4 regions of the Bacillus sp. EA-CB0995 genome follow, and region 1 is predicted to be linked to each of the others. Evidence: riboswitches for the same ligand, from Rfam matches in the RefSeq annotation. Region 1 holds a riboswitch; each other region holds the start of a gene.

What was found. Region 1 has a riboswitch for thiamine pyrophosphate ahead of thiC (phosphomethylpyrimidine synthase ThiC). Riboswitches for the same ligand answer to the same signal wherever they lie in the genome.
Region 2: another riboswitch for thiamine pyrophosphate. It lies ahead of tenA (thiaminase II); the one in region 1 lies ahead of thiC (phosphomethylpyrimidine synthase ThiC).
Region 3: another riboswitch for thiamine pyrophosphate. It lies ahead of thiM (hydroxyethylthiazole kinase); the one in region 1 lies ahead of thiC (phosphomethylpyrimidine synthase ThiC).
Region 4: another riboswitch for thiamine pyrophosphate. It lies ahead of thiT (energy-coupled thiamine transporter ThiT); the one in region 1 lies ahead of thiC (phosphomethylpyrimidine synthase ThiC).

The regions. Positions count from the first base shown of each region.
Region 1 is NZ_CP169269.1:515,172-522,678, reverse strand. It holds partial or broken gene ACEWFJ_RS02740 (cytochrome ubiquinol oxidase subunit I) at 1-576, shown strand, start outside; gene ACEWFJ_RS02735 (cytochrome d ubiquinol oxidase subunit II) at 673-1,692, shown strand; gene ACEWFJ_RS02730 (arsenic transporter) at 2,354-3,712, shown strand; gene thiC (phosphomethylpyrimidine synthase ThiC) at 4,032-5,792, opposite strand; TPP riboswitch at 5,992-6,107, opposite strand; partial or broken gene ACEWFJ_RS02720 (arsenic transporter) at 6,312-7,507, shown strand, end outside.
Region 2 is NZ_CP169269.1:4,049,577-4,057,083, forward strand. It holds gene ACEWFJ_RS20800 (ABC transporter permease) at 1-438, opposite strand, end outside; gene ACEWFJ_RS20805 (ABC transporter ATP-binding protein) at 435-1,184, opposite strand; gene tenA (thiaminase II) at 1,153-1,848, opposite strand; TPP riboswitch at 1,934-2,034, opposite strand; TPP riboswitch at 2,094-2,201, opposite strand; gene ACEWFJ_RS20815 (SH3 domain-containing protein) at 2,608-3,771, shown strand; gene ACEWFJ_RS20820 (hypothetical protein) at 3,778-4,113, shown strand; gene ACEWFJ_RS20825 (DUF3965 domain-containing protein) at 4,426-5,577, opposite strand; gene ACEWFJ_RS20830 (CBS domain-containing protein) at 6,032-6,451, opposite strand; tRNA gene ACEWFJ_RS20835 (tRNA-Glu) at 7,062-7,133, opposite strand; tRNA gene ACEWFJ_RS20840 (tRNA-Asn) at 7,135-7,209, opposite strand; tRNA gene ACEWFJ_RS20845 (tRNA-Ile) at 7,213-7,289, opposite strand; tRNA gene ACEWFJ_RS20850 (tRNA-Trp) at 7,300-7,370, opposite strand; tRNA gene ACEWFJ_RS20855 (tRNA-Thr) at 7,374-7,449, opposite strand; tRNA gene ACEWFJ_RS20860 (tRNA-Phe) at 7,467-7,507, opposite strand, start outside.
Region 3 is NZ_CP169269.1:4,348,606-4,356,112, forward strand. It holds gene ACEWFJ_RS22335 (anaerobic C4-dicarboxylate transporter family protein) at 1-1,063, shown strand, start outside; gene ilvA (threonine ammonia-lyase) at 1,174-2,382, opposite strand; gene ACEWFJ_RS22345 (cupredoxin domain-containing protein) at 2,805-3,194, opposite strand; gene ACEWFJ_RS22350 (hypothetical protein) at 3,269-3,448, shown strand; gene thiE (thiamine phosphate synthase) at 3,612-4,265, opposite strand; gene thiM (hydroxyethylthiazole kinase) at 4,281-5,090, opposite strand; TPP riboswitch at 5,163-5,272, opposite strand; gene ACEWFJ_RS22365 (DNA topoisomerase III) at 5,470-7,507, shown strand, end outside.
Region 4 is NZ_CP169269.1:867,303-874,809, reverse strand. It holds partial or broken gene feoB (ferrous iron transport protein B) at 1-1,634, opposite strand, end outside; gene ACEWFJ_RS04665 (FeoA family protein) at 1,631-1,858, opposite strand; TPP riboswitch at 2,065-2,166, shown strand; gene thiT (energy-coupled thiamine transporter ThiT) at 2,255-2,854, shown strand; gene ACEWFJ_RS04655 (hypothetical protein) at 2,897-3,226, opposite strand; gene ACEWFJ_RS04650 (potassium channel family protein) at 3,558-3,902, opposite strand; gene ACEWFJ_RS04645 (helix-turn-helix domain-containing protein) at 4,023-4,373, opposite strand; partial or broken gene ACEWFJ_RS04640 (PAS domain-containing protein) at 4,398-4,693, opposite strand; gene ACEWFJ_RS04635 (RidA family protein) at 5,170-5,544, shown strand; gene ACEWFJ_RS04630 (hypothetical protein) at 5,783-5,992, shown strand; gene ACEWFJ_RS04625 (MFS transporter) at 5,974-7,041, shown strand; gene ACEWFJ_RS04620 (sugar phosphate isomerase/epimerase family protein) at 7,078-7,507, shown strand, end outside.

The DNA of each region.
Region 1 (7,507 bases):
TATGGTCACATTCATTGCAGGCGCGATTATGTGGGTTTCTGGACATGAATCTGCGATTGGACTTCATGAGCACTCACCAGAGAAACTGGCAGCAGCAGAAGCATTATTTCATACACAGTCACATGCACCACTAGCCGTTGGAGGCGTTCTCGATCCAGAAACACACGAATTAAAATACGCCATTGAATTCCCAAACATGTTAAGTATGTTAGTTGGTTTTTCTCCGAATACGGTTGTAAAAGGATTAAATGAATTTTCACCAGACACGTGGCCTCCTTTTTACACCCATTTATTCTTTGACTTAATGGTTGGAGCAGCTACATTTTCATTCGCCGTCGCTGCAATTGCACTTGGATATTGGTACTTCATTTACCGAAAAAAGGCGGGCAATTGCCAAAATGGCTGCTGGGGGCAATCGCTGCGGGCGGTCCGATTATGCTTCTTGGCATTGAATGTGGCTGGATTTTCAGCTGTAGCGGACGGCAGCCTTGGACGATTTACGGTTTTCAACGTACAACAGATGCTGCAACGCGCGCCGACTTTGTTGGGCCATTATTTGTCGTATTTGTCATACTTTACATTGCACTTGGCATCTTAACTGTCTTCGTATTACGAACATTCTTTAGGCGCCATCCATTGAAGCAAGACTTACAACCGAACGGGGGGACTCACATGCCTGAAGCAAGCATTGCTATTATCATTCTCTGGGCTGTCGTCTTTGTATACAGTATTTTAGGCTCAATTGATTTTGGGGCCGGCTTTTGGGGGATGGTGTATGCAAAGCATCCAACACTTGCCGGAAAACTTGCTAATCGCTATTTGTCCCCAACATGGGAAGTTACAAATACATTTCTAGTCTTTGTCGTTGTTGCGTTTCTCGGCTTCTTTCCAAAAGCTGCATTTACACTCGCAACCGCAATGTTTTTACCTGTTACCTTAATTCTCATACTCGTTACAATTCGTAGTACTTTTATGGTGTTTTCTTATTCCTTGCCAAAGTATGAGCGTATAATGCGCATTATTTCGGGCATTACCGGTCTATTAATTCCAGCTCTCTTAATTACAGTTCTTCCTGTAACAGAAGGAGCCTTCATTACCACTGCCGGTGGCAAAGAAACATTATTATATGGAAAGTTATTATCAAGTCCAGTCGTATACTGGTACATGCTCTTTGGTTTAACATCCGAACTCTTTTTATCAGCACTCTTTCTCGCCGATTTTGCTAGAGAACAAGGATCCGAAGATACATATCGTGTCTACCGGAGAAATGCCATCGTGCTCGGTCCTGCAACGCTTGTCACCGCCATCGTCGCACTTGTCGTAATGGAACCAGAAACACATTGGCTCATGGAAGGATTAATTAAACAATTCAAATGGTTTACAATCTCGATCATCTTTTTTATCATTGGCTATTCTTCCCTTTGGTGGACAAACCAAAAGTATGAAACACTCGGCTGGCCGCGCATTGCTGTTCTTTCTGTCGTTGCCCAGTATGGATTTGCAAGCTACGCTTACGGCGTTGCACACCTTCCATATATTATTTATCCAGAAGTGACTGTGTTCACAAGTTTTACAACGAAAGAAACATTTTATGCGCTGCTCATTCTCTATGCAGTCGGTATCGCAATACTATTACCAGGCTTCATCTTCTTCTGGAACTTATTCTTGAAAGATCGAACTTTTTTAAAATAAAGTGAAACTTCCTATCGTGAGACGCTTTTCCTCACGATAGGTTAGTTGAACCAATCGGGTCCTTACGGCTGGTTTGCTCTTCTTCTTGCGTTCACTTTTTACCAGCCGTTTGGGCGGGGTAAAGTGAAACTTCCTATCGTGAGACGTTTTTCCTCACGATAGGTTAGTTGAACCAATCGGGCTCTTACGGCTGGTTTGCTCTCCTTCTTGTAGTTACTTCTTACCAGCCGTTTGAGCGGGGTAAAGTGAAACTTCCTTCTGGGAACGTTTTTTCCAAAAGGTTAGTTGAACCAATCGGGCTCTTACAGACAGCATTACAAATACCCATACTGATAACAAATTTCTTAGTCAAACATCATCTACCACGAAATAAGCAGCATATTTCCATCCACATATACCTACCAAAAGAAAACTAGGTATATGCACGTAGCAACTTTTCTATTATAAATACCTAATAGGCACATACTGGATATGTGCCTATTTTCATTCAAATCCTCCCTATATACTATGTCTTTTCCCCAAAGTACCAAACGCACATATTTACAATAGCTAGTGTAATCCCCATACCTTCTTTTAAGAGTTTGAATATGATTAATTATAAGCTTCGGACAAGTCGAAATACGCTTGTTTAAACTAAAGAATTAAGAAGGGCAGGCTAGCTATGGGTATTGAAATTTGGATTACACTTTTTGTTTTTGTCATCACCATGGTCGTTATATTTTGGCGGCCAGGAGGAATAAACGAAGCATGGCCAGCTGCAATTGGAGCGGGGATTATCATTATTACCGGTCTTGTATCACGCAGCGACATTGCCGATATTATTAGTAAAATCGGCGGCGCCTCTATCACCATCATCGCGACAATCGTTATGGCTGTTATATTAGAAAGTTTTGGTTTCTTCCACTGGGCAGCAGCCCGGCTCGCGAACTTAGCAAAAGGTTCCGGGCACCGTCTATATTGGTACATTCAATTACTCTGTTTTCTCATGACGCTATTATTTAATAACGATGGCAGTATTTTAATTACCACACCAATTTTAATTCTGCTTTTGAAAAACCTTCAATTAAAACCACAACAACAAATTCCATATTTATTAAGCGGCGCATTAATTGCAACTGCTTCTAGTGCTCCAATTGGCGTTAGTAATATTGTAAATTTAATCGCATTAAACATCGTTCATATGACACTCTATATGCATACAGCAATGATGTTCGTACCTGCAACGTTAGGGCTTATCTTTATGTCATGGCTCATGTACCTAGTTGTGAAAAAGAAATTACCGGAAAAACTACCAACATCCGCTTATGACATTGAAGAAGTCTTTTTCACAAAACACTTTCACCCATTAAAGGGGAAAGATTCTGTTGATACAAAAAGCAAACGCACAAAATTTATGTTAAAAGTGTTACTGTTTGTCTTCCTTATGCGTTGTCTTCTTTTCGTTGCCTCATTCTTTGCGATTCCGATTGAAATTGTTGCCGTAATTGGCTCTCTCGTTCTACTCATCTGGAGATGGTATTATTTACGAACAAATCCAGTCGATATATTAAAAAAGACACCGTGGCACATTCTCATATTTGCTTTTTCCATGTACGTCATTATTTACGGGCTTCATAACGCTGGATTAACAGCTTGGCTTGTACAAGTATGTGAGCCAATCGTAAATCAAAGCTTATTACATGCAAGCTTTATGATGGGTGGACTCGTTTCAATTCTATCAAACTTCTTTAACAACCATCCGGCCTTAATGATTGGAACCATTACTTTAACAGAAATGGGATTAGATCCTGTTACCCTCAAAACAATCTACCTCGCAAACATCATTGGTAGCGATATGGGATCATTATTACTACCAATTGGTACACTTGCTTCCCTTATTTGGATGTATATCTTGAAACAAAATAAAATCAAGGTAAAATGGAAAGATTACTTGAGTGTCTCCTTAATTGTCATTCCACTCACAACAATCGTAACACTCTTCCTCCTATACTACTGGGTGCAGCTCGTTTTTGCCCATTAATGCGGGATAAAACACCTTATAGGGACCCTCCAAAATATATACGGAAGGTTCCTATTTCTATTAATACTAACGCTCCGTAAATCGGTGACAATAAAAAAACAAATGTAACAACAAAAAGAATCTGTAATATAAATGCAGTAGCAGGAACAATCTTCTACTTCATTTTGTATCCCTCCAATTTCTCTCACTTTCTATATAAAATATTCTTAATGGAATAACAAAATCCCCCTGCTCTCGCTCAGCAGGGGGACTATCATCTATATTAGGTTAGGGTACACATGATCATAGATTAAGAGGTGTTCAGAAAGATGCTTTCTAATTATTGATATAATTGACTGCCTGTTTCTTTAAACTCTTCTGCTTTTTCTTTCATACCTTTTGAGATTGCTTCTGTTGTTTCTAAATCATTATCCTTTGCATACTCACGAATATCATGCGAAATTCTCATACTGCAAAACTTCGGACCACACATTGAGCAGAAATGCGCTGTCTTTGCTCCTTCTGCTGGTAATGTTTCATCGTGATATTCCATTGCACGCTCAGGGTCTAATGATAAATTAAATTGATCACGCCAGCGGAATTCAAAACGCGCTTTAGAAAGAGCGTCATCACGCTGATGTGCTGTTTTATGACCTTTTGCAAGATCAGCAGCATGCGCGGCAATTTTGTACGTAATAACTCCTTCACGAACATCATCTTTGTTTGGTAAGCCAAGATGTTCTTTTGGTGTTACATAGCAAAGCATTGCTGTACCGAACCAACCAATCATCGCTGCTCCAATCGCAGAAGTAATATGGTCATAACCCGGTGCAATGTCTGTCGTTAACGGTCCGAGCGTATAGAACGGTGCACCATGACAAATGTCGAGTTCTTTATCCATATTCTCTTTAATCAAATGCATCGGTACATGTCCTGGGCCTTCAATCATCACTTGTACATCATGCTTCCAAGCAATTTGCGTAAGTTCTCCTAATGTTTCCAGCTCAGAAAATTGAGCTTCGTCGTTTGCATCCGCAATTGAACCAGGGCGTAATCCATCTCCAAGAGAGAAGGAAACATCGTACTTCTTCATAATTTCACAAATCTCTTCAAAATGTGTATATAAGAAGTTTTCTTGATGGTGATATAAACACCACTGGGCCATAATCGAACCGCCGCGTGATACAATTCCTGTTACACGCTTTGCTGTAAGCGGAATGTAACGAAGCAGTACACCAGCATGAATTGTAAAGTAATCTACTCCTTGCTCTGCTTGTTCAATTAGCGTATCACGGTATACTTCCCACGTTAAATCTTCCGCGATCCCATTTACTTTTTCAAGCGCTTGGTAAATTGGCACTGTTCCAACCGGTACAGGCGCATTACGAATAATCCATTCACGCGTCGTATGAATGTTTTTCCCAGTGGAAAGATCCATAATTGTATCTGCACCCCAACGTGTTGCCCATGTCATCTTCTCTACTTCTTCTGCAATCGACGATGATACAGCTGAGTTCCCGATATTCGCATTTACTTTCACATGGAAGTTACGTCCGATAATCATTGGTTCTGCTTCCGGATGATTAATATTTGCCGGTAAAATAGCACGACCTTCAGCAATTTCCTTACGTACAAATTCTGGTTCCACGCCTTCACGAATCGCCACATATTCCATCTCTGCTGTGATAATACCTTTACGCGCATAATGCATTTGCGTAACATTTTCCCCAGCTTTTGCGCGAAGCGGCTTACGTCCCATTTGCGGGAATACAGGCGTATGTTTAGCTGCTACTTTTACACCATCATCTTCCGGTTTCACTTCACGACCTTCATACTCTTCTACATCTCCGCGTTCCACACTCCATGAACGGCGCGGCGTTGGAATTCCCTTTTCTAATTCCACTTTGTAATCCGGATCAGTATAAGGACCACTCGTATCATACACACGAATAGATGGATTTGTTACACCGTTTGTATCGCTTTGTGCAATCTCGCGCATCGGTACTTTCATATCTTCACGCGTACCTTCTACATATACCTTCTTGCTTCCCGGTAAACTTGACTTCAACTCAATTTGCTCAGCTGAAACAGATTGTTTCATAAGTTTGTTTCCTCCCCTGTGTCTTAGCGAAGTAACCCCCGCTTTTCTTTAGATTCAGTTTCGCCGCCTAGACCCTTGCGTCTAAACAGTTGGCTCCACTTTTCTTATGACCAGGATGAGAACTAGCGGCTAGCATATGCTCAAATAAAAAAGCCAGGTCCATAATAAAGAATAGGACCTGGCAACATAAGGCATTGTTATGTAAAGCCGTTAACTTCCCTCCGCTGGTACGAACCAGATCAGGTCCAAAGGGTTAAGAAGCTTCAACACGCTTCCCTCTCAGCCCAGCTCTCTTGGGCACCCCTAGTTTATCACTGATTAAATTTCCACTACGCTCTTATCATACATCATTGTCAAAAAAATGCAAAGGTATTTATATCATTTCTTTTCCTTATTCAAAAAATGGGTATTTCACTCAGTACAAGCCGAATCCGCACTTCATACATATAGAATATAAGCCAGTGCAGGACGTATGTCTTATGCAAACTTTTCACGATAAGAACAGGGGTGAAAGAGTTGATAAACCTACAATCTACAATAACCATACTCGCTTTTCTCGGAACCACGCTCATCATCTTTTGGCGTCCCAAAGGGATGAATGAAGCAATTCCAGCAACAGTTGGTGCAGTGATTGTCATTTTAAGCGGTACAGTTTCTCTTACCGACTTGGGTGATATTAGCTCAAAAATTATTGGCGCCGCCATAACAATTATGGCTACCATTGTTATGGCAATCGTATTAGAGAGTTTCGGCTTTTTTATTGGTGCGCCGTTCAACTTGCTAAAAAAGCAAAAAGCTCTGGTATTCGCCTCTTTTGGTATACAAATCTTCTTTGTTTTCTCATGACATTATTCTTCAATAACGATGGTAGCATCTTAATTACAACTCCCATTTTACTGCTTTTGTTACACCATTTGCGACTCACACATGATCAAAAAATACCTTACTTACTAAGTGGTGCACTCATCGCCACTGCCTCAAGCGCGCCGATTGGTGTAAGCAATATTGTGAATTTAATCGCCTTGAGAATTATTGATATGGACTTATACATGCACACAGCCATGATGTTTGTTCCCGCTACGTTAGGTCTCCTTTTTATGTCGTTTCTGTTATTCCTTGTTTTTCAGAAAAAAATCCCTAAAAAACTCCCGGTCTTATCGACATACTTAGATGAAAATTTCGTTAAAAAATCCTTTCACCCACTGCAACCACGTCCCGCAATTGATGAAAATCGTAAGCGAACAAGGTTTATGCTTGGAATTCTATTATTTGTTTTATGCGTTCGTATCAGCTTATTTATCGCATCTTTCTTTCAGTTTTCTATCGCCATTGTGGCAGTCATTGGCTCCGTTATTTTACTCGGGTGGAGATGGTACAAACTGCGCCTTCCACCTCATGATATGATTAAAAAAACACCTTGGTATGTCTTAATTTTCGCATTTTCTATGTACGTGATTGTGTATGGACTTAATAACATCGGCTTAACCAACCTGCTCATCACTACATTTCAACCAATCATCACTGGTAGTTTATTTCACGCCACTTTTGTCATGGGGGGCCTAGTCTCTATCCTCTCTAACATTTTTAATAACCATCCTGCCTTAATGATTGGCACAATTGAACTTACCGAAATGGGACTAGATCCTATTACATTGAAAACCATTTATCTTGCAAACATCATCGGTAGTGACATGGGCTCATTATTACTCCCGATT
Region 2 (7,507 bases), 930 kb from region 1:
CTTTTTCGTACTGCGAAGGCCATCATACGTATTCACTGCAATTGGAAAGAACGTAATGAGTACTGTGACAACAACTTTACTCCAAATAGAATAGCCAAACCATAAAACAAATAATGGTGCCAAAGCTGTAATTGGAATCGTTTGTGAAGCAACTAATAGTGGATAAAATGCTTTCTCAGCAAATGAGCTCATACTCATTACCATTGCTAAACCAACACCTAATACAATGGAAATGACAATACCGATAACTGTAACAGAAAGCGTTGCTGGTAAATGCACCGTAAGCAATATATCCCGTAAATCCCACATTTTTTGAACAATGGCACTTGGGGATGGTAAAATGTACATTTCATCGAGAATCCGTGCTCCTACTTCCCAAACAATAAGAAAAATAGCAGTAACAATAAAAGCTGGAACATAATCTACAATTCTTTTCATACAAGTACCTGCCTTTGTAACAGCCCCATGAGTTCATCTTTTAATGCTAGCATTTCTGGACGATGTAAATCCTTTCGAGATCGTTCTTGTCCAAGAGGTACGACCCGTTCCGTCAATGATGTAATGGGCTGCTCTGTTACGATAAAAATGCGATTGGAAAGATAAAGCGCTTCATCAACATCATGTGTAATAAATAAAATTGTTTTTCGCCAATGTTTCCATTGTTCAAATAGCCATTCTTGCAGAGATGCTTTCGTCAATGCATCAAGTGCACTAAATGGTTCATCTAATAGTAAAAGATCTCCGCCAGTTAACAACGTACGAATAAAAGAGACGCGTTGCCGCATTCCGCCTGATAAATCTTTTGGTTGTTTATTTTCATACCCTTGCAGTCCAAACTGCTCCAACAATTCTTGTGCTTTCATTTGTGCTTCTTTTTTCTTCACACCTTGACATTCAAGAGGCAAAGCTGCGTTTTCAATAATTGTTCGCCACGGGAGTAACATATCTTTTTGTGGCATATAACCGACTGGGTGATCGGTTGCTCCTATCACATCGATAGTGCCCTCACTTGCTTTTTCGAGTCCCGTAATGAGCCGAAACAATGTGCTTTTCCCGCAGCCACTTGGCCCAATAATACTAACGAATTCCCCTTCTTGTACTGTAGTATCAAGATTCGTTATAATCTGCTTCTCATCATAATGAAAGGAAACGTTATGAAACTGTAGTATGTTCTTGCTCCTCAAAACCCCACATCTCCTTACGATATGCCATATCCCAGAATAAATATTCAAAACGACTGGAATATAAAAAGATTTCTTCTAAACGATTTAGTTCTTCTTCTGTTTTTCCAATTGCAATTTCATTAAATAACTCAATTAACCATACACAAAGCTTTCCGTATTCTTCAGAGCTATACCCTTGAATCCACTCGCCAAAAAATTCATGGTCGCGTGCTCCTGGAATATCATTCAAACGCTTTCCAATCTCCCAATAACTCCACATACACGGAAGCAACGCTGCAATTAACTCAGCAAGTGTACCGTTTTGTGATACAGACATCATATAGTTTGTATATGCTAGATTCATTGCAGACGGCTTTGCTAATTCCATTTCTTCAACAGAAATTCCTAAACGCTTTGCATATTGTTTATGAATCGTCATTTCTCCATTTAAAATCCCATCGATTTGTTCAGCAAACTTCGCCATTACTTTTGGATTTGTTGCTTTTACAACACCAATTGCATATAATTTTGCGTAATCTAACAAATACAAATAATCTTGAACAATATAATATTGAAATCTATCTTTCTCTAACGTCCCATCTCCCATCCCTGTTACAAATGGATGATTATGACTCTTTTCCCAAACAGGCTGCACCTTTTCAAATAACCTTTCACAAAATGTCATCTAAATTTCCCCTTCCTATATACATGTATCCAAATAAAAAACCACTTCTATATAAGAAGTGGTTACAGCAAACAAAAGAAAACTCCATTTGTTGTTTCCACTTCCCTACGCTAGTATCACCTAGATCAGGTTATAAGGGTTAAGGTTTCTACCTCTCTCAGCTTACAAGCACCCCTAGTGGTGTTCTATAAAATTTTCAATAAAAAATCCCCGTTTCTATACGCAAAGAAACGGGGACGTTATGTATATCGTCCAAATTGCTTCCCTACGCTAGCATCATCTAGATCAGGTTCAAGGGTCAAAGACTATATGTCTTACTCTCAGCTAGCAACACTAGCCCCCTAGCATTATATTCATTTAACATAGTCAGTATACCATCGCCATATCTCATCGGCAACTCTTTTGAGTTATAAAGTCAAATTTCCATTGATGGTAATTTGAACCAAAAAATGATTAGTTAAGCCACTCTATGTCTTACGGGAGTTTTTCATCTTAAAGCCTCTCCCTAAAATATCAACGTTTTGAGCGAGATAAAATAATATCATTCTATGTATTTTGTAAGTTCAAAAAACGCAAACTTCTTCTATCTATTTCCATAATAGTGATAAATCTGCTATCCTTTTATTATGGGACTTTATAGTATAGGAAAATGTTCATTTATTTTTAATACTACATTTCTATGCGCACAAGAAAAGTTTAATATTGTTATATTATAATTTAAAATATAACAATTTATTACATAAGGAGGCCTATAATTATATGAATATGAAAGCCGCAGCAATGACAGCAGCTACTGTAGCAGTTGCTTCTTTACTCCCGTCTATGACAGATTCCACTGTACAAGCTGTAGAAGCGCAGCAAAAACCAAAAACGAAAATTGGTTATGTAAAAACAAATACATTACAAGTATATAATAGTCCTAAAACAACAGATTCCGTTATTGAAAACATTGTACGTGACACTCCCGTTACAATTCTTGAAACAACAGACGAATGGTATAAAATTCAAACGCAAAATAAAACTGGCTATGTAAAAAAAGAAGCAATTTCTTTAACAAAACCAAGCAATAGTAAGCAGCAATATATCGTTAATTCAGACGCATTAAACGTTCGCTCTGAACCAAATACGCAATCTGAAATTATTGATGTATTACCAAATGGGAAATTTGTTACTGTCCAAGAAGAAGAAAATGGATGGTATAAAATTATACATAACGGAACAAATGGCTATGTAAAGAAAGAGTTTTTATCTAACGGAACTCAGCCGTTAGTAAAAGGAGTTACGGTACAAGGCGGAAGCTCTTATTATGTTGCTACTCCAGCATTAAAAGTACGCAGCGGTGCAGGAACAAATACAGCTGTTATTGGTTCTTTAAAGAATGGAACACAAGTACAAGTCGTTGGAAAGGTTGGCACATGGTATAAAATTCGCTACGGATCAGGATATGGCTATGTTGGACAACAATATATATTGCAAGGACAACAACAACAGCAGCAACAGCAGCAACAAGCTAAACCATCTATTCCAGCTGTATTTAAATATCCAGTTCAAGGGAACGTGAGCTCAACATTTGATGTACGTTGGGGACAGATGCACTATGGCGTAGACTTTGCGGCAACAGGAAATGTTCCAATTCAAGCTGCTGCACCTGGCACTGTTGTTAAGTCGTACTATTCTACAAGCTATGGAAATGTTGTATTTGTTGCCCATCATATAAATGGGAACTTATATACAACTGTATATGCTCACATGAACAATCGTGCGGTTAAAGAGGGCGATAACGTAGCAACGGGTCAATTGCTCGGTTATATGGGAAATACAGGACATTCCACTGGTCAACACTTACATTTTGAATTACATAACGGGGAATGGAATTTTGAAAAAACAAATGCAGTAAATCCGCTTCCTTTCCTAGTTAGGTGATGTAAGATGACACGCAATATCCCATTAATTATTGAGTATTTAGCATTTTTCGGTCTCATTTGTTGCTTATTAATTTACAACACAAACATTGTATTTTTAAGCATCGCTATTACGTTCGTTGCTTGTGAAGTGCTGATGGAAGTATTCAAAATTCGTTTAAAACGCCATATTTCACACATATATACTGCACTGTTCATTATAAGTTCTTTACTAACAAACATTATTTATAATGGCCTAAATGCCGCCGCAATTTTCCCTGTATTCTTTATGACTATTCTTCTTATAGTATCTCAATATATATATGTCCCAGAACATCGTAAACATCAATATCAAGAAACATAGAAAGAGGGAAAATGGTGCAACGCTTATCCAAAGCTAGTCTAACAAAATCGTTTTTAGACTTATATGAAAGAATAAATGAATTTTTTGGTATTAAAGAAAATAAAAATGGCCAATTCCTTTTATATGGCATGATTTCTCTCATAATAATTTCTTTTTTTATTTACTATTAAATAAGGATTCCACATAAAGTGGAATCCTTATTTGTATTCTACGCTATTTCTTTTTATTTACTGGACAAAGTATGCTTTCTCAAAGAAATGAACTTTATGTAACCATTAGTTGAAAAAGCATCAAATTAGTGGAAAACTCACTTTATCCGCACGCATATTTTTCATAAATAAAACTTAAGTTATATTTATTTTCTAAGTTCATACGCTGTTCATCGCTACACCAGTAAAATAAAATATCATGTATTGAAGCATAGCGCTTATTCTTTAAAAATTGCTTAATAAAGGAAGGAAAACAATTTGGTAATTGTATAAATATATAATCGCGTAGTAGTTCCTCTTTATATCCTATTCCTTTACATATATACATGAGTTCTTCACAATAATATGCATGTTGTGGAACTTGAATCATCTCGAAAAATGGAACATATGATAATAATTTCCCAATAAAATGCTCATATTTTTTCATAAATTCAAATGACATATATTCCATTATTTCTTTTATAACAAATAAATAATCATCAACATGAGTTGTCTTTAATGGATTAAGATGATCTGATATTTGTGCAATCACCGCATGTTGGCATGCTACAGCAGCTCGGCTTGGTTCATAATATGTTAAGAAATCAGTGCATTTTCTATATTTTTTCAATAAATCTAGTGTGTATAAATCATAAATATATGTATTACAATATACTGCTAAACCCATTAGGTCTTCATCTAATTTCTCTCTTGATAATGTCTTTGCTTGTTTACAAAGATATAGAAACATAAATTCCAACATTTCTTTATGCGACAAAAGTGCCTTATACTTTTCAATACACTCTACATTAAATTTAATTCTTTCCCAAATAAAGTAATCATTGCTGTCTAACTCAGCAACTTTTTGTTTTATAATTAAATAATTCCAAGCAACTACTTGTGTAAACACATCCCATGATTCATAATCTAGAGATGTTTGTACGAACTCCTCTAATCCTTCATCAACCATAAAACGATAAGCTTGTTGATACCATCCCACTTCTTGACATAAACGAACAATTCGAACTAAAGTTGGCATTTCATCTTTATGAAACTTCGGTAAATTATGTAATTTTTTCATTCCATATAAAATAAAAGGAATTAAATTTTCTTTCTTATAAAATTCTTTTTCTTTCCAAGCCAGAATAGTTCGTTCTTTTCCTTCTCCTTTTGGACGCTTTGGTATAAGCAAAGAGAGTAAATCCGCAAAATTTTCCGGCTTTTCATACGCATCCGTAACCAAATTCCAATTAGGTTCGGTTTGCATAATCGTCATATAATTCCCCCCGTTTTCTATATGTATGATCAAATACTTTCATGTTAATAAACCCATTATTATATTAATAATAATATTATTATATTCAAAATAATATATAAAACTTTGTATTTATTAGTATACCATTTTTTTCATATGATACTAGTTGTTAACAATAATTTCAAAAGTAATTTACATAAAGTGAAACTTCCATCAGTGGAGGTTTTCTTCATCCCCTACCTATCTTCTTCGCTTTTTCTAAATCTCGAGGTAGGGGTCTTACTGCCCGCGAATAGCGGGATAAAGTACAACTTTAATCCGTGAGGGCTTCATCCCCCACGGATTATTAGTGAAACCAATCGGGGACATGCTAGCAGTTTACCCCTTACATAATTTGTTTTCTGCTAAATTTTGAGATGGGAGTATTACTGCCCGCGAATAGCGAGATAAAGACTAGTATAAAATATTCTATTCTTTACTTTGTATCCTCTGATATTTCACTTAAGGCAACACCCGCCTGATCATCTGCATATTTAGTTGTTGCTAAATCACCAAGTGATAACATTCCCACAATTTGCCCATGTTCAATTACCGGCAATCTTCTGATTTGGTAACGTGCCATTAACTCTGTCGCTTTTTCAACAGAGTCATCAGGAGACACTGAAACAATTTGTGTTGTCATAACATTTGTAATTTGATTAGAACCTGGATGCTTTTCTGCAATCCCTCTCACAACTAAATCACGATCTGTTACAAGACCAATAACTTGGTCATTCTCTACAACAGGAATCATTCCTATATCTTCTTCTTTCATTTTCACAGCTGCTTCATATACATTATCTAGCGGCGTACAATGTACAATATTCGTGCTCATCAATTCTCGAACGGTTGTCATAAATACCCTCCTTTACACACTTTAGCCTTTCCAATTCTCCTCATTTAAATTCGCGCTTCCTAGAAAGATAAATACAATAAGATACGCTCATTTCTATAAAAACAAAGGAAATTGCTCTTTGCCAACCTCGGAGAATTTTCTAAACAGCACCGGCTAAGGTCACAATTAGACTTTTAGTCACTAGCCATAGAACAAACTAAATGGGGTATTCTTAAATATGACGATCCATCTAAGATCATTAGGATTGAGGAGAGAAAATAATAATTTTATTCATCAGTTTAGCTAAAATAGTCAATTGATGAAATATAATGCACTATATTCTTTCCTAATTATATAAAATAATACAAAATCCTTCATTATTTACAATAAAAAATGAAATATTTCATAACATATTAAAAATAAACTTACTATCAAAATGAGCTATGGGTATTTATATCATCCAGCTACCTTCTTTGACTCCTTTGAGCCTTAAGGTAAATCCGGGAGTAGTAGGATAAACATATTTATATATTTATAAGGAGATTATTAATCAAAGATGTAGAAGGCATAATATATAATATCATTTTCTTCAAATAAAAAAGAGTCAGCATGGTGCTGACTCTTTTTGAAGTGACCCGTACGGGATTCGAACCCGTGTTACCGCCGTGAAAGGGCGGTGTCTTAACCACTTGACCAACGGGCCATGGCTCCGCAGGTAGGACTCGAACCTACGACCGATCGGTTAACAGCCGATAGCTCTACCACTGAGCTACTGCGGAATATGGTGGGCCTAAATGGACTCGAACCATCGACCTCACGCTTATCAGGCGTGCGCTCTAACCAGCTGAGCTATAGGCCCATATTTCTTACAGGGGCAGTAGGAATCGAACCCACACCGGAGGTTTTGGAGACCTCTGTTCTACCTTTAAACTATGCCCCTAAGTGGTGCCGGCTAGAGGACTTGAACCCCCAACCTACTGATTACAAGTCAGTTGCTCTACCAATTGAGCTAAGCCGGCTAGTTTACAAAAAAAAATGGTGGCTCGGGACGGAATCGAACCGCCGACACGAGGATTT
Region 3 (7,507 bases), 640 kb from region 1:
CCCGAAACGTATTACGTTCTTTGCCCCAATTGTCACTTATTTATTTACGTTTTGTGCAGGTACAGGCCACGTTGCCTATTCAGTCCTTCCTGTCATTGCTGAAGTATCGCGTGAATCAGGAATTCGACCAGAGCGTCCACTGTCAATTGCTGTTATTGCATCGCAGCAAGCGATTACAGCAAGTCCAATTTCAGCAGCAACCGTTGCACTTCTCGCTATGCTTGCTGACTATCAGATTACACTATTAGATATTTTAAAAATTAGTATTCCATCTACCTTTATCGCTTGTATGTTAGCTGCTTTCGTCGCAAGCAAAATGGGAAAAGAGCTAAACGAAGATGAAGAATACTTAAAACGATTACAAGAAGGCATGATTCCAAAACTAGAAGAAAAGAAAGAATTTATTGTCCCGAAAGGTGCAAAACTGTCTGTTATCCTCTTTTTATTTGCAACAGTTCTAGTTGTTCTTCTTGGATCTTTTGAAGCGTTACGTCCTAGCTGGATGATAGACGGAAAACTTGTACGTCTTTCTATGCCAAACACCATTGAAATGGTGATGCTAACAATCGCTGCACTTATTATTATTTTTTGTAAACCAAATGTAGAAAGTATCGTGTCTGGTAACGTCTTTAAAGCAGGAGCAACAGCAGTTGTTGCGATTTTCGGCATCGCATGGATGGGAGATACGTTCTTTAACGGTAACTTACAAATGATTCAAGGTTCTATTCAAGGTCTCGTAACGAGTGCACCGTGGTTATTCGCAATTGCACTATTCGTGCTATCAATCTTGCTATATAGTCAAGCTGCAACGGTACGTGCGTTAATACCACTTGGATTAACACTTGGCATTTCACCCGCACTATTAATTGCGATGTTCCCAGCTGTAAACGGATATTTCTTTATTCCAAACTACGGAACAATCGTTGCAGCAATTAATTTTGACCGTACAGGTACAACGCGTATCGGTAAATATGTGTTAAATCATAGCTTTATGATCCCGGGTCTTGTTGCAACAATTACATCAATCGGAATTGGAATGTTTCTCGTTTCACTGATGTTTTAATGAAGAAAGAGCTAGCCTTTACAAGGGCTAGCTCTTTTTAATCAAACGTTTGTTTAAATATTTATCCCGCGTTAACGGGCAGTAAGACCCCCACTGATGGAAATTTCACCCTATTCAATGATTTCGATACTATATCCTTTCTTCCGCATTCCCATTAGCACTTGCTCAATATGCTCATTATCTTTCGTCTCAAGAGAAAGGTGCAGCTGCGCATAACCTGGGAATACTTTCGTTCCAATTCTCTCTAAATGAATATGAAGAACATTCGCTTCAAAATCGGTTACAATCTGTAATACTTGTTGTAGTTGCCCTGGCTTATCTTTAATCGTCGTTGAAATATGGACAAATCGGCCTGCTTCAACCATCCCGTGTTCAATAATACGAGAAATAAAATTAACATCAACATTACCACCACTTAATACAGAGACAATCTTTTTCCCTTGCTCAGGCACTTTTCCATATAACATGGCAGCTAATGAAGTAGCACCCGATCCTTCTACAAGTAATTTATTACGCTCTAATAACATAAGCATTGCCCGAGCAATCTCCATTTCATCCACACAGAAAATATCATCTACATAACGTTGCACAAGCTGAAAAGTGAGATCCCCTGGTTTTTTCACCGCAATTCCATCGGCCATCGTTGGTGTTGATTGTACCGTCACCCTTTGTTTTTCCTGCAAGGATTGCTTCATACTAGGACACGCTAGCGCCTGTACACCATATATTTTCACCGATGGCTTTTGTTCTTTAATTGCCATCGCAACGCCCGCAATTAAACCACCACCGCCAATAGGACAAATGACCGCATCAACATCATCAAGCTGATGCAATATTTCTAACCCAACTGTTCCTTGTCCAGCAATAATATCCTCGTCATCAAATGGATGGACAAATGTCGCTCCAGTTCGTTCTTTTAAATCAAGTGCATAAGCTAAAGCTTCATCAAAAACATTTCCTTGCAATTCTATATTAGCTCCGTAACGCTTTGTTGCAAGTACCTTACTGAGCGGCGCTCCTTTTGGCATAACAATTGTACAAGGAATGCCGAGCATATTACTAGAATAAGCAACACCTTGCGCATGATTACCAGCCGATGCCGCCACAACTCCTTTTTGTAATTCTTCTTTGCTAAGCGAAGTCATTTTATTATAAGAGCCACGTACTTTAAAGGAACCTGTCTTTTGGAGATTTTCTAGTTTTAAATACACTTCATTATGAGATAACTCGCTAAATGTACTGGAATAATCTAATGGTGTTGTATGTACAATGCCTTTCATTTTTTCATGAGCAGCTATAATATTTTGTAACGTAATCATGTCGTCGCCTCCGAAGCAGTATATTCATACACTTTAGTTTCAAACGGCACAATTTGTTTTATACGAAAAAAGAATATTGCTTTAAAATAGAGTTTGATCCAAAACACCTCACAAACCCGTATTTTACGGTAAATGAGAAGAATCCATTTTGAAAAAAAGATTGATTAAAATGGATTCTTCTTTAGCATATTTAAGTTTCGGTTTTATAAAAAAGTTTGATCATTTTTCACCTTAGATCTTCCACAATAGCGCCCGATTGTGGAAGATCTTAATTACTATGTCTTTTTGAACAAACCTACTTCTTTACTTTTTATAAGAACATCCGTTCACAGAGGGAAGTTAGCAGTTATAATGATGTCTGGGTAATAATAAGTAAGTTACCGTTGCTTATAAAAAAAGCAAGGCCCGATTGGCCCTGCTTGTTATTTGACTATTACTTTTCCATCCATTCCTTTCTGGAAATGGTACCGACATATCAGTTCATATGTACCGGAATCTTGAGGTTTCACGGTAATGGTTCTTTCTTTTCCCGGCTGGACTTCGGCGTCAATTCTGAGCTTTTCCACTGTGAAGGTGTGCTCTTTCTTACCTTGGTTTTTCAATATCAACGTTGTCGTTCTTCCAATCGGAATAGTGATGACATTCGGATTAAAGTAATCATCATTCAACTCGACCTCAATCACTTTCACTGACTCCATAGGCTGTGTTACGACGCCGGATTCGGCAAATACACTGAGTGAGCCCGGAGTTGTCACAACCACAATCATCGCAAGCAAAACGACCAATCCAGTTAACCACTTTTTCACAGACATTCGCAACCCTTCCTTTCCTAAGCACTATTGTTTTCCAATTCATAAAATATTATCACTATAAATAGGGTTCCAACATGCTTCAAATAGTAGCTCTTTTATCTGAAACAGTGACAAAGAAAAAAATCGACTCTAATAACGATCTTCTGGAATCTATTCTTCTTCAATTAACCTGCACCATTAGTTTAAGTGTAATACTTCATATTCAAACAAAATATTTTCATCAGCTTCAACAATCTGGCCCGATTGTTGAATAAAAAAATCCTGCATTTCATGCAGGATTTTTGATCAAACTTTTTTACAAACAGTACATCTTTTTTATAAACGGTACGACTTTCTTATAACCAGTACAACTTTATTTCAAACCGACAAAGAACCATTTCTTCATGTTAGAAATGATTCCTTTCATATATGAACTGATTATTTTTTTACTAACTCCGCTAATTTTTTCGTACTATTATAAGGAGAATCCGCTAAGCTAATTGCAGAAATAACGGACACCCCATCCGCACCCGCTTCAATGACAGAAGCAGCATTTTCAATTGTAATTCCACCAATGCCGACAATTGGAACTTCAACGCCACTTTCGCGGAAGAAACGTAATCCTTCCGTTCCTTGTACTGCTTTTGCATCTTTTTTCGTATTTGTTGGAAAAATCGGCCCTACCCCTAAATAATCGGCACCATTTTCAATCGCAAAACGTGCTTCTTCTATTGTATGAGCGGATACACCAATTATTTTATCACCCATTTTTTCACGTACTGTCTTAATGCCCTCATCATCTTGTCCAACATGAACGCCATCTGCATCTAATTCTAGTGCTAATTCCACATCATCATTTACGATAAATGGAACATTATACTCTTTACACAAAGAATGAAGCTGCTTTGCAAATGCATATCGTTCTTCCCCTGTTAATGCTCCTTCACCTTTTTCACGATATTGAAAGATTGTAATTCCACCATCAAGTGCTTCTTTCATGACTTGTAATGGATCTTTACGACAATTGTTACTCCCCATAATAAAATATACTTGTAATAACTCGGACATATACTGTTTATCGATGCGCGCCATTTCTCTCATCCTTTCTTAACGAATTTCTTCGACATTCCCATATTGTTCAACGTCTTTTGCAGTAACATTTGCTAACTGATTAAGAAATTCAATTTGGAAACTTCCTGGCCCTTGTGCAGCTGCTTGGTTTGCCGCAATTTCTGCTGCTACACCGTAAAACGTTACTGCTGCGACTGCTGCTTTTACATAGTCTTTTTCGACTGCTGCAAATGCTCCAATCACAGATGTTAATAAACAGCCTGTTCCTGTTACTTTTGTTAAAATAGGATGACCATTACGAAGAATAAATGTTCTTTCTCCATCTGTTATAACGTCTTCTTTTCCAGTAATAACAGCAATGGTATCTAACTGCTCTGCTGCTTGTTTCGCAATTGAAACAACATCACCGTTTCCTTCCCCTGCATCAACACCTTTAATCTCCCACTTCTCATCAATAACATTTGCAATTTCCGCCGCATTGCCGCGGATGATTGCTAGTTTTGCTTCACTCGGGATATATCTTGCAACTTCTGTTCGGTACGAAGTTGCACCAGCACCAACAGGATCAAACAAAATCGGTACATTATGTGCATTTGCTGATTTCCCAGCAATGAGCATCGCTTCTACTTCTTCCGGGCGAAGTGTTCCCATATTTAAAACAAGCGCTCCAGCAATACTTGCCATTTCAGCTACTTCTTCTTTCGCATATGCCATTACAGGCGATGCACCTAATGCAAGTAAGCCATTAGCTGTAAAATTTGTCACAACAACATTTGTAATATTATGAACGAGCGGATTTCTTTCTCGTACTGTTTCAATTACTTGTGCAATTTCTTCGATTTTCATATTTATCAATCTCCTTTTTTATAATGGGAGATATAGCTAAAAAAGACACTTTACGTATGCAAAGTGTCTTAATATGCGTTTTCACACTCTCCCTACGCTGGCATTATCCAACAGGTTCAAATGGTCAACGACAGATTAGCCGTACTCTCAGTTTGCATCCGCAAACTCCCATGTGTTTTATTATTCATCTAATTCAGAGTCTACTCTTATTCTATCAAAATCACAAGTTACATTTTGTTATAAAAACTCATCCCCCCTTAACTAATCAAAGATGGAGAGTATTTCATTACTAACAACGCATTCGAATCTTCAGAATAACTGAATCCAAAAAGGATGTATGCTATAGTTAACTTACGGAAATTGAAAGGATGTTTGAAATATGGCAAAAAGTGTTGTAATTGCTGAAAAACCTTCTGTTGCACGTGATATTGCACGTGTATTGAAGTGTGATAAAAAAGGAAATGGTTATATTGAAGGCAATAAGTATATCGTTACTTGGGCTTTAGGGCATCTCGTTACATTAGCAGATCCAGAAAGCTATGATGTGAAATATAAAAAATGGAATCTAGAAGATCTTCCAATGCTGCCTGAACGCTTAAAATTAACAGTGATCAAGCAGACTGGCAAACAGTTTAATGCTGTTAAAAGTCAACTGACTAGAAATGATGTTAATGAAATCATCGTGGCTACAGATGCAGGAAGAGAAGGAGAGTTAGTCGCTCGTTGGATTATTGATAAAGTTAAAATGAATAAACCTATTAAACGTCTATGGATTTCATCTGTTACCGATAAAGCAATTAAAGATGGCTTTGCAAATTTGAAGCCTGGTAAAGCATATGACAATTTATACGCTTCAGCTGTCGCACGTTCTGAAGCCGACTGGTATATCGGTCTTAACGCAACACGCGCATTAACTACACGATTCAATGCGCAACTAAATTGCGGTCGTGTCCAAACACCTACTGTGGCAATCATTGCAGGGCGTGAAGACGAAATTAAAAACTTCAAAGCGCAAACATACTACGGTGTCGAAGCCCAAACAACAGACAAGTTAAAATTGACTTGGCAAGATGCAAAAGGCAATAGCCGTAGCTTCGATAAAGAAAAAATCGATACGATTGTGAAAAAACTAGGCAAACAAAATGCCACTGTCGTGGAAATTGAGAAAAAACCTAAAAAATCATTTGCTCCTGGTCTTTATGACTTAACAGAACTACAACGTGATGCGAATAAAATCTTTGGTTATTCTGCAAAAGAAACGTTAAATATTATGCAGAAGCTATATGAGCAGCACAAGGTATTAACATACCCTCGTACAGATTCACGCTATATCTCATCCGACATCGTAGGGACACTTCCAGAACGTTTGAAAGCGTGTGGAGTAGGAGAATATCGTTCTTTAGCTAATAAGGTCTTAAATAAACCAATAAAAGCTTCTAAATCGTTTGTTGATGATAGTAAAGTAAGTGATCACCATGCGATCATTCCAACAGAAAGTTATGTAAACTTCTCCGCCTTCTCAGATAAAGAACGCAAAATTTATGATTTAGTTGTAAAACGTTTCTTAGCAGTTTTATTCCCAGCTTTCGAATACGAACAACTAACGTTACGCGCAAAAATTAGTGATGAAAACTTCGTCGCACGCGGCAAAACAATTCTTAATTCTGGTTGGAAAGAAGTATACGAACATCGCTTTGAAGATGACGAGACAGTAGACGATTTAAAAGAACAAATCTTACCTCGCATTGAAAAAGGTGATACATTAAACGTAAAACTAATTGCACAAACATCAGGTCAAACAAAACCACCTGCACGCTTTAATGAAGCAACATTACTTTCGGCAATGGAAAATCCGACAAAGTATATGAGCACGCAAAATAAACAACTTGCAGACACATTAAAATCAACCGGTGGACTAGGTACGGTTGCTACACGTGCTGATATTATTGATAAATTATTCAATTCGTTCTTAATCGAAAAGCGCGGCAAAGACATTCATATTACATCAAAAGGCCGTCAGTTACTTGACTTAGTACCAGAAGAATTAAAATCTCCTACACTAACTGCTGAGTGGGAGCAAAAGCTTGAGGCAATTGCGAAGGGAAAATTGAAAAAAGACGTATTCATTTCAGAAATGAAAAACTATACAAAAGAAATTGTTTCTGAAATTAAATCGAGCGATAAAAAATATAAACACGACAACATTTCCACAAAAACTTGCCCTGACTGCGGTAAACCGATGCTAGAAGTAAACGGTAAAAAAGGAAAAATGCTTGTGTGCCAAGACCGTGAATGCGGTCATCGTAAAAATGTATCCCGCACTACAAACGCACGCTGTCCTCAGTGTAAAAAGAAACTAGAACTTCGTGGTGAAGGAGCGGGTCAAATCTTCGCGTGTAAATGCGGCTATCGCGAGA
Region 4 (7,507 bases), 350 kb from region 1:
AATCATTGCTAGGAAACTATCTCCCATATCTACACCAAATCCAGATGGACCAGCATAGTTTAATAACCAAATGACAACAGAACCACCAAAGATAAATGTACCTGCTTTACGTACAAATCCTTTTCCTTTTTCCCATGTACTGCGCCATAACGTTTTTGCTTGCGGTACGCGATAAGGCGGAAGTTCAATTACAAAAATAGATTTTTCTTGCTTTAAAACCGTAACAGACATAATTTTTGTAACGACTAGTGCAAGGACAATACCAATGACATATAAAGAGAACACAACAATCGCTTGGCTATGCGGGAAAAAGACTCCCGCAAACAATGCATATACAGGTAGACGTGCTGAACACGACATAAATGGCGTCACTAAAATCGTAAGCAACCTCTCTTTATCCTGTTCAATCGTTCTTGCGGCCATAATGCCTGGTACGTTACAACCAAAACCGATGATCATTGGAATAAATGCTTTCCCATTTAGCCCAAAAAACTCCATAATACGATCCATTACAACGGCAATACGCGCCATATATCCAGAGTCTTCCAATAATGAAATAAAGAAGAACAATACAAAAATTTGCGGAACAAATACTATAACTCCACCGACACCAGCAATCACGCCATCTGTAATAAGCGCTCGAATAAACTCAGATGCCCCCATATTAGTTAGAGCTGTCGTTACCCAATCTGTGAACGGACCGCCGACAAATGCATCAAGTTGATCAGATAGAGGTGTCCCAATCCACGTAAATGTAACCTGAAAAATGAAATACATGATCCCTAAAAAGATCGGAAGTCCCCAGATTTTATGTGTAATTAATTTATCAATTCGTTCAGAAAAAGGAATGCTTCCTTCTTTCTCATGACGAAGTACACTTGCTTTTAACTTTTCGATATACGCTGCACGTGCTCCGTGCATATGCTGTTCCAGCGTTCCGTCTAATTCTGCTTCTAATGCAGAGCGAATCGCTACAATTTCTTTATATACATGTAATTGACTCAATTCTTTTTCTACCACTTCGTTATTTCCTAAGAATTGAAGTGCAAGCCATCTTGAATGTTCATAATTCGCTTGTTGCAATTTATCCATAACTTGTTGAATTCCTGCATCTACCTTTTCACCATAAGAAAAAATAAATGGCTTCTGTTCTACGCGATCACTTTCGTGAAGAGAAGCTAACAATTCCTCACAGCCTTTTCCGCTCCTCGCAATAACCGGAATAACTGTTACACCTAGCATTTCAGCTAGTTTCTTCACATCAATGATAATTCCACGCTGCCTGGCAACATCTATCATGTTTAAACCAATTGAGAGCGGCTTACCAAATTCTAATAATTGCAAAGTTAAATGCATATTACGCTCGAATTGAGAAGCGTCTACAATGTTTAACATATGATGAAATTCGTCAGTTAATAGGAATTGTGTAACAACCCCTTCATCACGTGAAACAGGGTTTAAATCATATACCCCTGGTAAGTCTATTAAAGTTCCCTTCTTATCTTTCAACTTACCAATCTTTTTTCTACAGTTACTCCGCTCCAGTTCCCTACATATTCATAAGAACCAGTAAGCGCATTAAATAATGATGTTTTCCCCGTATTTGGATTCCCTAGTAAAGCAACCTTATTCACGTTAATTCCACCTTTATCATTTTCGCATCACAATGGCGAATAGAGATTAATTGCCCGCGGCATTCTAATGTACACGGACCATTAAACATTGCCTTTTGTTTTACACAAAGTTCGCATCCTTCAGCAAATCCAAATGAAGCTAAACGACGTTTTAACAATTTATCAAGAGATTGTAAATCTTTCACACGTACTTTTTCATCTATATTCATATCAACTAAGTTCATAATTTATCCCCCTCAGACGATAACGATAATTATTATCAATGATAATTGTACCATGAATTTTTTAAAAAACTATACAATATTGTGTGAATTTATCACTATTTTTGTACGGTTTTATCATTTTTATCTTACATAACATAGCTATGCTAAAATTATATTTGTAATTATTATCCATTTTTATTACAATAATATTAACAATCTAAGAATCTCGTTATCACAGGGGGAGCCGCGTCGCTGAGAGGGAACACATCGTTCCGACCCTTTGAACCTGTTAGTTAATGCTAACGCAGGAATTGTGCAAACGTATATACATAAATAGTTATTTGTAACTTGTATATTTCAATATCCCCCTATGATAGTGATTCTTTTTTTGTAACTTGGATGTAGGGGGATTTATACATGCATAATACAAATTTACAAGCGATGATAGAGGCAGCGATTCTTGCAGCATTTGCGTTAGTCATCGATATTTTACCACTATCTATTAAACTTCCAGGCGGTGGTTCTATCTCATTTGCTATGATTCCAATTTTTATTGTCGCTTACCGCTGGGGATTTAAAGCTAGTTTCTTAAGTGGTCTCGTTTGGGGATTACTACAAATTGTCGTAGGAGATGCATACATTTTAACGCCTGTACAAGCGTTTATTGAATACTTCATTGCATTTGCTTTTATCGGTTTTGCTGGATTATTTCATACACCAATCCAACAAGCACTTGCCAATAGACAAAAAACAAAAGCAATTATGTATATCATTATCGCTACACTTATTGGCAGCCTAGCTCGTTACTTCTGGCACTTTATTGCCGGCGTTGTTTTCTTTGGTCAATATGCACCAAAAGGACAGTCAGCTGTTTTATATTCCTTCATCGTAAATGGCAGCACAATGATTGGTTCTTTCGCATTATGTGCAATTTTACTTGTTATTTTATTTACAACAGCACCGCGCTTATTTACAAGCGTGAATATGAATTATACAAACAAAAAAAAGATTGCTTAAATAGCAATCTTTTTTTGTGCCTCAGTTTCCCATGTTACTTTCCTAATGTGAATCTATGTGTCTTACCATTTCAGGAGTTTGAGAATGGAGTGTGTCTATCTCTCTCGGCTGCTCTCGTTTATTTTTACCGTTATGCTTATGAATCCAAGATTTCATCTCATTCCATAAAACAACTCTATGCATATCATACCCTATGTGCTGCTTCTTTATATTCTCTTTATAGCTACCATTCCATTTGTGCCACACAACTTTATCATGTGAATCTACCCATACTTCTTGTCGATCAACTACAGTTTTACAGCCTTCATTATTAGCTAACATAATCGCATCATTCTCTAATAATAAAGATAGAGCCGCCGAGTGCCTCTCCATTCCCCTACTCCTTTCTGTTTTAGTGCCTGCCTTTTTTCCCTAAAATGTGTGTGCCTTACACATATGTAGTGTATACAAAAAAATCAGTACAAACTATCGATTTACCTTACAAAAAACCTTACAATTTTGTAAGGTAATAATAATAAATGATTATATATAAATATATAAAATTCAATTACATATAAATAATACGCGTACTTTGATTGATAGTACTCTCTCATGAAGTAGCTTGTATAATTTAGAAACAAAGTGCAGGAAATGCAATGATTATTAGTATCGTAAAAAATTCAAAGCATCTGTACATACAATCGAATGCATATCCTGGTTGCTATTACCCGTTCTTTCGTCTTGATAATCGATCTGGCAATTGAATATTTATTGCTAGTTTACGAATGAAACCCGCTACTAAACCAAGTCCAATGAAAATATAAAAAATAGTAAAGAGCTTTCCAAAGTCTGTTTTTGGACTAAAATCGCCATACCCAACTGTCGTTAATGTGACAACACTAAAATATAAAGCATCAATTACGCGCATTTTTTCTACCGTACTATAAAAAATAGTTCCTGTCATAAGAGTTCCAGCCGTTAATACAAATAACACTTGAAATTCTTTATCTTTCCACGCTCTAAAAAAAGCTTCTAACATTCTTTTTAAAGTAAGTAAAAATGAAATCATATGACTCTCCTTTTCTATTCAGTTCATTTAATCAATGGAAAGTCTATCACTTTTCTACGCATAAAAAAAGTAGCATTTCTACTTTAAAGAAAATGCTACTTAAATAAGTAAATAACACATTTACTTTACCTTGTTTAAGTATCGATAGATGGTTGCTTCTGATGCTTTTAAATGTTTAGCAACTTCACTTACGCCGCCTTTAAGTAAAAATACCCCTTTATCATTAAGTTTTTTTATCACTTCCATTTTTTCATCAGGAGACATTCTCTCAGGCGAAACTTCGTATTCTAACAAAACTCCTGTAATAAGTGATGAAAGAAGACTATCAAGATTTTCTTCTAAGTTCTCAGAAAGGTCTAATTCAAGATTAGGATGTGACTTCTCTACATCTTCATTCAAGCTAGTATTACTCATAATCATACTGTCTAACCAGTCTCTTGCTTTTATCATATTACTAATATCAATGTTCACACACAGCATTCCAATTATGCTATTGTGTTCATCTTTAATGAAATAGCTTGATGAACGAAACGTTTGATTATTTTTTGAGTTCCCTTTGTAATTGGAAATAAAATGTTTATCTATGTATTTTTTTCTTGTAGAATTTTTAAAGCTAGGTCTGTTAAATGTCCACCAACTTTTCTTCCACTAAGATGTCCATTAGCAACCTCAATTATAGATTCGTCTGGATTCGTAACATCATGCAAAACAACTTCGCAATTTTCTCCAATTACATCTGCAATGAAATGAACAAGAGGAATATACTGCTTTAACTTTTCTTTATTTTCCATTGATATCGCACCTTTTTTAGAAGATATGAAGAAAGTATACATTTTCGCATCAACATTTTTCTTTGCTTTCTTCCTTTCATACTATCATACTACTACACAATGCCTCTCTAAAGATAAAGTGAAACTTCCATCAGTGGGGGTTTTCTTCATCCCCCACTGATGGTTAGTTGAACCAATCGGGCTTTTACGGGCAGTTATCCCCCACCTATCTTCTTCGCTTCTCTCAATCTTGAGGTGGGGGTCTTACTGCCCGTTAATGCGGGATAACGAGGCGGATCCCACCCAATTTTTCTCATTTTTTACTTTCTATATGTAAATTTATCAACAAAAAATTCTTATTGCAATGAGAATTTTTTAATATTTTAAAGAATTTTTAAAATATTTGTTGAATTAAGAAAAAGAAAGAATTAAAATAAAATCACGTTATAAGAAATTATTATAGTTATGAGAAAAAATTATCACAGGAGGTTTTTTGGATGAATGCGGTTATTTCTACTCAACATGCACCTGGTGCAATTGGTCCTTATTCACAAGCGATGAAAGCGGGGAATTTTATCTTTACTTCGGGACAACTGCCGATTGACCCTAAAAACGGAGAAATGCCTGAAACAATTGAAAACCAGACAAAACAGTCATTAGAGAATGTCAAAGCCATCCTAGAAGAAGCAGGAAGCGATTTAAGTAAAGTTGTTAAAACAACTGTGTTTTTAAAAGATATGAATCATTTTGCACAAATGAATGAAGTTTACAGTACTTACTTTACAGAAAATTGTCCTGCTCGAAGTGCCGTGCAAGTAGCACGATTACCAAAAGATGCACTTGTTGAAATTGAAGTTATTGCAACTTTATAAAGTTTTTCATACCAAAATATACAGTTCAATATAATTATATTGCTTTATATAAGGAAAAATTGAATATTAAAAATGAAAAATGAGATGCCATTCCCTTATTATTAAATGATTAAAAGACTTAATCTTCATAGTGAGGGAGTGATAAATTTCGGATCCAATGAAAGCGTTATCTTTTTAAAAATCAACCTCTGAGGGGGAAAAGGATGGATACTTCAAAAAAAATAAGTGGTTTGCACTTGTGGTACTAATTTTAGGCGGAGGAACAATTTTTAAACTTCCGTTTTTAAAAGATGCTTTTTATATTCCCATGATGGAGTATTTTCACTTATCTCATACCCAAATAGGTGTAATCTTATCTATTTATGGGATTATCCAAGCATTCGGTTATATCGCATCGATGTATATAGTAGACAGGTTTTCTAAGAAAAAATCATACCGTTTAGCTTAATTGGTGTTGGATTATCAGGATTATATTTAACAACATTTCCTGGTTATTATGGTGTTTTAACCGTTTGGATTATTTTCGCTTTATTTGCAGAGACTGCTTACTGGCCTGCTTTAATAAAAGCTGTAAGGTTATTAGGAGATAAAGACGAACAAGGTAGAGTGTTTGGATTCCTTGAAGCAGGAAGAGGAGTAGTTGATACGATCGTTGCTTTTTCTGCCCTTGCAATTTTTAGTTGGTTAGGATCAGGAGCAGCTGGCTTTAAAGGTGCAATTATCTTCCTTGCAGCAACAGCAATTGTTATTGGTATCATTTCTTATTTCTTAGTAGAAGACGACATAATTAAAGATACAGACGAACATGGTAACAAAATTAACAAAAATAAGGCTGCACTAGAAGGTGCTTTACAAGCAGTAAAGATGCCTGAAGTATGGGCGGTATCATTCACTATATTCTCTGTGTATTCCGTCTATATAGGTTTAACATATTTTATTCCGTTTTTAAAAGAGATCTATGGTATGCCTGTTGCACTAGTAGGTGCTTATGGAATTATTAATCAATACGCTTTAAAAATGCTTGGAGGTCCACTAGGAGGATTCTTAGCTGATAAAAAATTCAAGTCTCCATCTAAATATTTAAGAGTTGCTTTTATAGCCGCAATTATTGGGATGACTATTTTTATCTTCTTACCTCATGAGACGATGAATGTATATACTGGAATGATCTTTACACTTGGTTTTGGCACGATTATTTTTACTCAAAGAGCAGTATTTTTTGCTCCTATTGATGAGGTGGGAATTCCAAGAGAAATCAGTGGTGCATCTGTTTCCATTGCTTGCTTAATAGGATATGCACCTTCGATGTTTGCATTTTCTCTATATGGAAGCATGTTAGATAGAACACCAGGAATGGACGGTTATAAGCATGTATTTTTAACAATGATTGCTTTTTCCGTACTTGGTTTGATTATTAGCAGTTATTTAGTGCGAATTGTTAAGAAGAAAAATGAGTTAGCGAAAAATGAGGCAAGTTCAATTTCAAGTGAAGCATGAGATTGATAACAAATAGATAAGAACGGTGAGGATATTATGAAAATTGGATTAGAAACAGAAAGCTATCATTTATTTTTTCACAACAACCGCATGGATATTTTTGATTTTATAAGAAAAACAGCTGAACTCGGATTGGACGGGGTACAAATCAATATTATTACAAATGAGGCAGACAAGAATTTACATCCAGAGTGGGGCGTACTTGGCGGGAACGAACCTGATCACTTAAAAAAGGTTCGAGATGAAATTCAAAAGTATGGTTTATATGCTGAAATTGATACAAGAGGTACAGATATAGAGCATTTAACAAAAGTAATAGACATTGCAAATCAAATTGGTGCAGATGTCATTCGTACTTACGTTATAGGAAAATATGATGCTGAGAAGATGGCTAAAGCTGCTGAAGATCTCAAACAAATCGTACCATTGTTAAAACAATATCGAATTAAAATTGGATTGGAAAATC